2 regions of the Micromonospora sp. NPDC047620 genome follow, and region 2 is predicted to be linked to the other one. Evidence: riboswitches for the same ligand, from Rfam matches in the RefSeq annotation. Region 2 holds a riboswitch; the other holds the start of a gene.

Region 1 (3,467 bases), on a different contig from region 2:
CGGCCATCAGCCCCAGCACCCCCTTGACCAGCTCCGGGTCCAGAGCCGAGGTCGCCTCGTCGAAGAGCATCACCTGCGGCCGCAACGCCAGCGCGCGGGCGATCGCGACCCGCTGCTGCTGCCCGCCCGACAGGTGCGCCGGCCGGGCGTCGGCCTTGGCCGCGAGCCCCACCAGCTCCAGGTGGTCGCGGGCGACCGCCACCGCCTCGTCCTCACCAAGCTTCCTGATCCGGCGCAGCGCGAGGGTGATGTTGCGCAGCACGCTCATGTGCGGGAAGAGATTGAACTGCTGGAAGACCATGCCGACCCGCTGCCGCAGGGCGTCCGGGTCGTCGCCCAGCACGCTGCGCCCGTCGAGCAGCACGTCGCCCCGGTCGGGCTCGATGAGCCGGTTGATGGCGCGCAGAAGCGTGGACTTGCCCGAGCCGGACGGGCCGATCACGCAGGCCGTCGCGCCCCGCGCGACGTCCAGGTCCACGCCGCGCAGCACCCGGTGCGACCCGAAGGCCAGGTGCACGTCGCGGACGCTCAGGCTCACCGAGGTCGTCGTGTCGATGCTCATCGCTGGTTTCCTCCCGCCGCGCCCGGCAGCGCCAGGTCGAGGTCGTCGTCGGCGTCGGCGGGCGCGGCGGCCTGCCGGCCGTGCCGCAGCCGCCGGTCGATCCAGTTCACGACGTGGGTCAGCGGCACGGTCAGCGCCAGGTAGAACAGGCCGGCCAGCAGCAGCGCCGACTGGTTGCCGGTGTTCGCCGCGTAGTCCTGCCCGATCCGGAACAGCTCCCGCTGGCTGGCCAGCAGGCCGAGGAAGTAGACCAGGCTGGAGTCCTTGATCAGCGCGATCAGCTGGTTCACCCAGGCCGGCAGCACCCGGCGGATGCCCTGCGGCACGATCACCAGGCGCATCGCCTCGCCCCAGGACAGGCCCAGCGCCCGGGCCCCCTCCAGCTGGGCAGCCTCCACCGACTGGATGCCGGAGCGGAAGATCTCGCCGATGTAGGCCGCCGCGATCAGCGACAGCGCCAGGATGCCCAGGGGATACGGGTTGGGGCCCCACACCTCCATGCCCAGCGGCGCCAGACCGACGCCGATGAGCAGGATGGTCGCCGCAGCCGGCAGGCCGCGGAACACGTCGGTGTAGACCCGCGCCGGCCAGCGCAACCATCGGGTACGCGAGATGCCGGCGACGGCCAGCCCCATGCCCAGCACCGAGCCGAGCAGGGCGGCGGAGATCGCGAGGATCAGCGTGTTGGGCAGCCCGACCGTCAGCATCTCGGGCAGCGCCTCGCGCATGGAGTCCCAGTCGAAGAAGGTCTCCCACAGGGTGCTCAACGGATCCATCGTGTTCTCCTACCGTCCCGCTCGCTCGTCGTCCGTACGTGTCAGGAGGCGGCCGAGGCCGACGGCACCGGGACGGTGCCGCTGCCCGGCTTGAAGTCGGCGGGGATCGGGCGGCCCGGGTAGTACTGGGCCTGCAGGCGGCTCCACGTGCCGTCGGCGATCACCTCGTCGAGGCCCTTGTTCAGCGCCTCGCGCAGCTTGTCGTTGCCCTTGGCGAACGCGTACGCCGTCGGGGCCGGGCTGAGCAGCTTCCCCGCCACCTTGATCTTGCCGTTGCTGTCGGCGGCCGACTTGTCGCCGATCTCGGCGGGGGCGATCCAGGCGTCGGCGGTGCCGGCCTTGAGCTGGTTGATCGCGCCGTTGTAGTCGGGCACCCGGACCGGGTCGAGGCCCTCGCCGGTGGCGTAGTCGTCCTGGACGGTGCCCTGCACGACCACGACCCGCTTGCCGGCGAGCTGGTCGAAACCGGTGATCGACGAATTGGCCGGCACGTCGAGCCCGAAGTGGCCGAAATCGTAGCCGTTGCCGAAGTCGACGGTCTTCTTGCGGGCCTCGGTGATGGTGATCGAGGAGCTGCCGACGTCGAACTTGCGGTTGTTGACCTGCGAGAGCAGCGCGGAGAAGTCCGTCCCGACGAACTCGACCTTCAGGCCGACCTTCGCGGCGACCGCGGTGAGCAGGTCGTTGTCGAAGCCGGTGAACTTGCCGTCCTTGAGGTAGACGTTCGGCGGGGCGTCGGTGAGCGTGCCGGTGCGCAGCACACCCGGCTGGAGCAGGTTGTACGGGTTGTCGGTCGCCTCGGACGCGTCGTCGCCGCAGGCGGTCAGGGCGGTGGCGGCGAGGACGGCGGCGACGCCGAGGGCGGCGGCGCGGGTGAGGGCGGGAAGGAATCGCACAGGTGTCTCCGAAAGGGGTCTCCGACGGCGGGCACGGGCGTGCGTCGCCGGCGGTATGCCCGGTGGGCGTACCGCTGGGGTGGTCCTGGGAAGGGGTCTGGTGCGTGGCTAGCGCGGGTCGCCGGGGCGACACGAGGCGCTGCAGACCCGCATCATGTCGACGTGGCGGCGCCGGGTCAACGGCGGCGGCGTCGGGGCCGCGGCGGGGACCGCCGGTACGCAGATGCGGAAGGACATGGCTCTCCTCGGTCGTTGCTGACCTGGGAACCAGGCCACGCTTGCACCGAAGCTGCTCCGGTGCCTGGTCTTCACCCGGGGCACCCCTGCGCGGACGAGGGTTGCCGGCCAGCGAGCCGGGGCTTGACGCTGGCGCTCATGACCTGCCGACGAGGCTAGCAGCCTCCCGTGGTGGCGCGTCCAGCCGCTATGACCACCCTCACGTGGCGCCGCCCGGCGCGAGCGGACGCGAGGCCGACCTAGCGGCGAACCGAGGCCGACCCCGACGCCGAGCCCCGTGGCGAATCCCCGCCGCACCCGGGGCCGAACCGGCGGGCTCGGTCCCGGGCGGTCACTCCTCGATCGCGCCGCCCACGCGCCGCAGGTGCTGCCCCACACCACGACGCCGGCGACGCCGGCCTCGGCCCCTCCAGCACCGCCAGGCCGCCGACGCACGCCTCGTCCGTCCGGCCGCCGTTGTCGATCACCAGCACGTCCCCAGGGGTCGCGCCCGCGTACGCCTCCAGGAACACGTCGACGCTGCCGTGGTGGCGCACCGGCAGCACCCGCCCGGCGAGGCGGTGGCTGGGGACGACCGCCCGGATCCCGGCCGGCGCCGTGCGCGGCGGCACGCCCAGCCGTACGCAGGCGTCGGCGATCAGCGGCGTGGACAGGTCGGCGAAACGCTCCGGCATGAGGTCCTCCCGGCGGTGTCCGAGGCGTGGACGGTCATCGTAGGAAGGCCGGCCCGCGCGGCGGCCAGGTCCCGTCCGGACCCGCTGGGCCGGGCGACGAGGACCTCGACCGGAAGGGCGAGCCCCCGGCGCCGGCGACGGCCGCCACGGTGGGTGCGGGTCGGCAACGGATGTCGGGGCCCCGACTGGAGTTCAGCCGGGGCCCCGGTGTGGGGGTGCGCTGGTGGCGCCGTTGCCGCTAGAGCGTCAGCGTCCAGGTGTTGAGGTAGCCGGTGTCGCCGGGGGCGGCGTCCTGCACCCGCAGCTTCCAGGTGCCGTTACG
Region 2 (3,467 bases):
CGGGACCGGGACAGGGCCCAACAAGCACTGGACCGGCTGCGTAACAACCAGGAGGAGCTGTCCACCTTCACCGAGGCGATCGAGGGGGCGAAGGAAACCGCCGTCCTCTCACCGGCCCGGTGGCACCGGCGGGACGAACTCACCCACTACGCCGACGCCGCCGACCCGATCGACCGGGCGATGCGCAACGCCGGCACGCTGATCCGACGCGCGGTCACCCTGATCGAGGACGAGGAGCCCGTGCCGGAGCCGATGCCGGACGCGGCGGCCCACCTCGCCGAGTCGGTACGCCTGCTCAAGCACGAGTTCGCCGTCGGCGAGGAGCCGGAGAAGGCACGGGAGCGGGCGCTGCGCGCGGTCAGCGAGGCCGGCCGGGCGTACGCCGAGGGGGTGGGCTTCTCCGGCAGCGTGGTGATCGCGCAGGTGCGCACCACGGCCAGCGACCTGCTGGTGGCCTCCGGGATCAGCCAGGAGGAGGCGAACCGCCTGGTCCGGGAGTCCTTCGGCGACCAGGACACCCCGAGCGGCCAGGCCGAGCCGGCCACCGCCCCGAAGCCGCCCACCGCCCCGCCGGTCGGCTGACCCGCCGGCGCGCGGGTCAGCCGTGCGGCGGCGGTCGTTCAGGCCGCCGCGGCGAGGGCGGCGAGCAGCCGGTCCACGTGTTCCGCCGTGCTGCCCAAGCCGACGCTCGCCCGCAGGGCGGTCGGCGGCAGGTCCCGCCGGCCGCTGCGCGCCGCCGCCTCGGCGAGCAGTCGCCGGGCCAGCGGGTGGGCGCAGAAGAGGCCGTCGCGCACCCCGATGTCGTGGTTGCCGGCCAGGTCCGCCGCCACGTCCGCCGAGTCCCGGCCGGCCACCACGAACGACACGATGCCCACCCGCGCCGCGTCCGGCCCGAAGGTGCGCAGCTCCACCACGTGCGGCAGGGCCGCCAGGCCGTGGCGCAGCCGGGCCAGCAGGGCCTGCTCGGCGTCGTGCAGCGCCGCCCGGTCGGCCCCGGCCAGGGCGCCGCAGACCGCCGCGAGGGCGACCGCGCCGAGCAGATTCGGCGTGCCCGCCTCGTGCCGGGCCGGTCCGGTCGCCCAGCGTACGTCGTGGGTGGCCGCGCCGACGTGACCGGTGGCGCCCCCGCCGGCCAGGTACGGCGGCGCGGCGTCCAGCCAGTCCGCCCGCCCGACGAGCACCCCCGCGCCGAACGGCGCGTACAGCTTGTGGCCGGAGACCGCGAGGTAGTCGACGTCGAGGGTGGCGACGTCCACCGGCGCGTGCGGGGCGAGCTGCGCGGCGTCCACGGCGATCCGGGCCCCGTGCCGCCGGGCCACCCGGGCCAGCTCCGCCACGGGCCAGCGCTCGCCGGTCACGTTGCTCGCCCCGGTCACCGCGACGAGCACGGGCGGGCGGCGGTCGGCGCCGGGGCTGCCCCCCGTGCCCGGCCTGCGCAGCTCGGCGAGGGCGGCGTTCAGCGCCCGGACCGCCTCGGCCGGCTCCCGCGGCACCGGCAGCCGGACCGATCCGCGCGGCCAGGGCAGCAGGTTCGCGTGGTGCTCCCCGCCGAAGGTCACCACCGTGGTGCCGGCGGGCAGCACCCGGGCCAGCAGGTTCAGCGCGTCCGTGGTGTTGCGGGTGAAGAGCACGTGGTCGCCGGCGCGGGCGCCGAAGAAGTCGCCGACGGTCTGCCGGGCGCGCTCGTAGGCGAGGGTGCAGCGCCGGGACAGCGCCCCCGCGCCGCGATGCACGCTGGCGTACCAGGGGAGCAGCTCGGCCACCGCGTCGGCGGCGGCCCGCGCGCACGGCGCGGTGGCCGCGTAGTCCAGGTTGACCTGGCCCGGCACGCCGAGCACGTCGAGCGGCCCGGCGGCCGCGGGCGGCGGCGCGGTCCGCGTCGGGTGCGGCGCGGGCGGGGGTACGAGGGTGACGGTCATCGGCCGACCTCCGGGTCCGGGGACCCCGGGTGGGCACACCGGGCGGGGTCCGCGCTTGCCCGGCACGCGGATCGGGCCGGGCCCGGTCATCACCCGGGGCACCCCACCGCGAACCTCGACGAGGGTTGCCGGCCAGCAAGCCGGGGCTTGACGCTGGCGCTCGTGACCTGCCGGCAGCATAGCGCGCGGATGCGCCCGGTCCAGCCGGCCGGGGGTGACTACGCTGACCGCATGGCCGACACCCCGCCCGGCGCACCCCTGCCGCCGTCGCCGACCGTGCCCGCCGTCCCGCCGTCGGGCGCGGCCGCTCCCCGGATGCCGCTGCGCCGGCTGGGCTGGCGGCGGGCCCTGGTGCTGGCCGGGGTCGTCCTGCTGATCGCCGCCTGCGCGGTGTTCATGGTCTTCACGCTCGGCGAGAGCCTCGGCGTGCAGGCGCTGCTGATCGGCCTGGTCGCGGCGATCCTCCCGGTTCCGGTGCTGGTGGGCTGTTTCCTCTGGCTCGACCGGTACGAACCGGAACCGCTGAAATACCTGATCTTCTGCTTCGCCTGGGGCGCGTTCGTCTCGACCGCCGCCTCGCTGACCGTCAACGAGTTCTCGTCCGGGCTCTTCGACGACTGGGGGCTGCCGACCGCGCTGACGGCGGTGCTGGTCGCGCCGTTCATCGAGGAGCTCACCAAGGCGCTCGGGCCGATCCTGCTGCTGATCTTCCGCCGACGGGAGATTTCCGGGATCACCGACGCCCTGGTCTACTGCGGGCTCTCCGCGATCGGGTTCGCCATGGTGGAGAACATCCTCTACCTGGGCGGCTACGGCTACGCCACCGGCGTCGAGCGGTACGGCCCGGCGACCGGCACGCAGCAGGTCATCGCGATCTTCATCGTCCGGATCCTGCTCTTCGGCTTCGCCCACCCGCTGTTCACCTCGATGACCGGGGTCGGGCTGGGCATCGCCGCCCGCACCGCCGACCGACGCGTCCGGGTGCTCGCCCCGATCGCCGGCCTGCTGCTGGCGATGATGCTGCACGGCCTGTGGAACCTGCTGCCCACGCTCACCCAGGCCACCGGTGAGGCGCTGATCATGCTGTACGGCTTCATCGGCGTGATGGTGCCGATCTTCTTCGGCATGGTCGGGCTGGCCGTGTGGCTGCGGGCCTGGGAGGGGCGGCTCACCGAGCGCACCCTGCCGGACTACGTCCGGGCCGGCTGGCTGACCCCGCCGGAGGTGGCGGCGCTGAGCAGCCTGGGGCGACGGCACGCGGCCCGGGTGTGGGCCAAGCGGGTGGCCGGGGACCCCGGCGTGCGGGCCATGCGCGGCTACCAGTTCGCGGCGACCCGGCTGGCGCTGCTGCGCGACGGCGCGCTGCGCGGCCTGGACCGCAGGCCGGCGGACCGGGAACGGACGGCGCGGGAGGAACGGGAGCTGCTGGAGGCGATCGCCGCGTACCGGTCGTTCTTCGTGGGGAGGGATCCGCAGGCGCCGGCCGGGATCTGGGACGGGCACCGCTACCACCTGCGGTTCCCGGACGGCTCGCAGCGGCCGGTCGAG

The links. Region 2 has a riboswitch for S-adenosylmethionine ahead of ACGF5C_RS17970 (aminotransferase class V-fold PLP-dependent enzyme). Riboswitches for the same ligand answer to the same signal wherever they lie in the genome.
Region 1: another riboswitch for S-adenosylmethionine. It lies ahead of ACGF5C_RS12080 (ABC transporter substrate-binding protein); the one in region 2 lies ahead of ACGF5C_RS17970 (aminotransferase class V-fold PLP-dependent enzyme).

What each region holds. Positions count from the first base shown of each region.
Region 1 is NZ_JBIDDG010000008.1:155,674-159,140, forward strand. It holds gene ACGF5C_RS12070 (amino acid ABC transporter ATP-binding protein) at 1-556, opposite strand, end outside; gene ACGF5C_RS12075 (amino acid ABC transporter permease) at 559-1,338, opposite strand; gene ACGF5C_RS12080 (ABC transporter substrate-binding protein) at 1,380-2,234, opposite strand; SAM riboswitch class IV at 2,504-2,615, opposite strand; gene ACGF5C_RS12085 (hypothetical protein) at 2,711-3,145, opposite strand; gene ACGF5C_RS12090 (proprotein convertase P-domain-containing protein) at 3,384-3,467, opposite strand, start outside.
Region 2 is NZ_JBIDDG010000013.1:106,972-110,438, forward strand. It holds gene ACGF5C_RS17965 (aromatic acid exporter family protein) at 1-582, shown strand, start outside; gene ACGF5C_RS17970 (aminotransferase class V-fold PLP-dependent enzyme) at 621-1,919, opposite strand; SAM riboswitch class IV at 1,966-2,087, opposite strand; gene ACGF5C_RS17975 (PrsW family intramembrane metalloprotease) at 2,151-3,467, shown strand, end outside.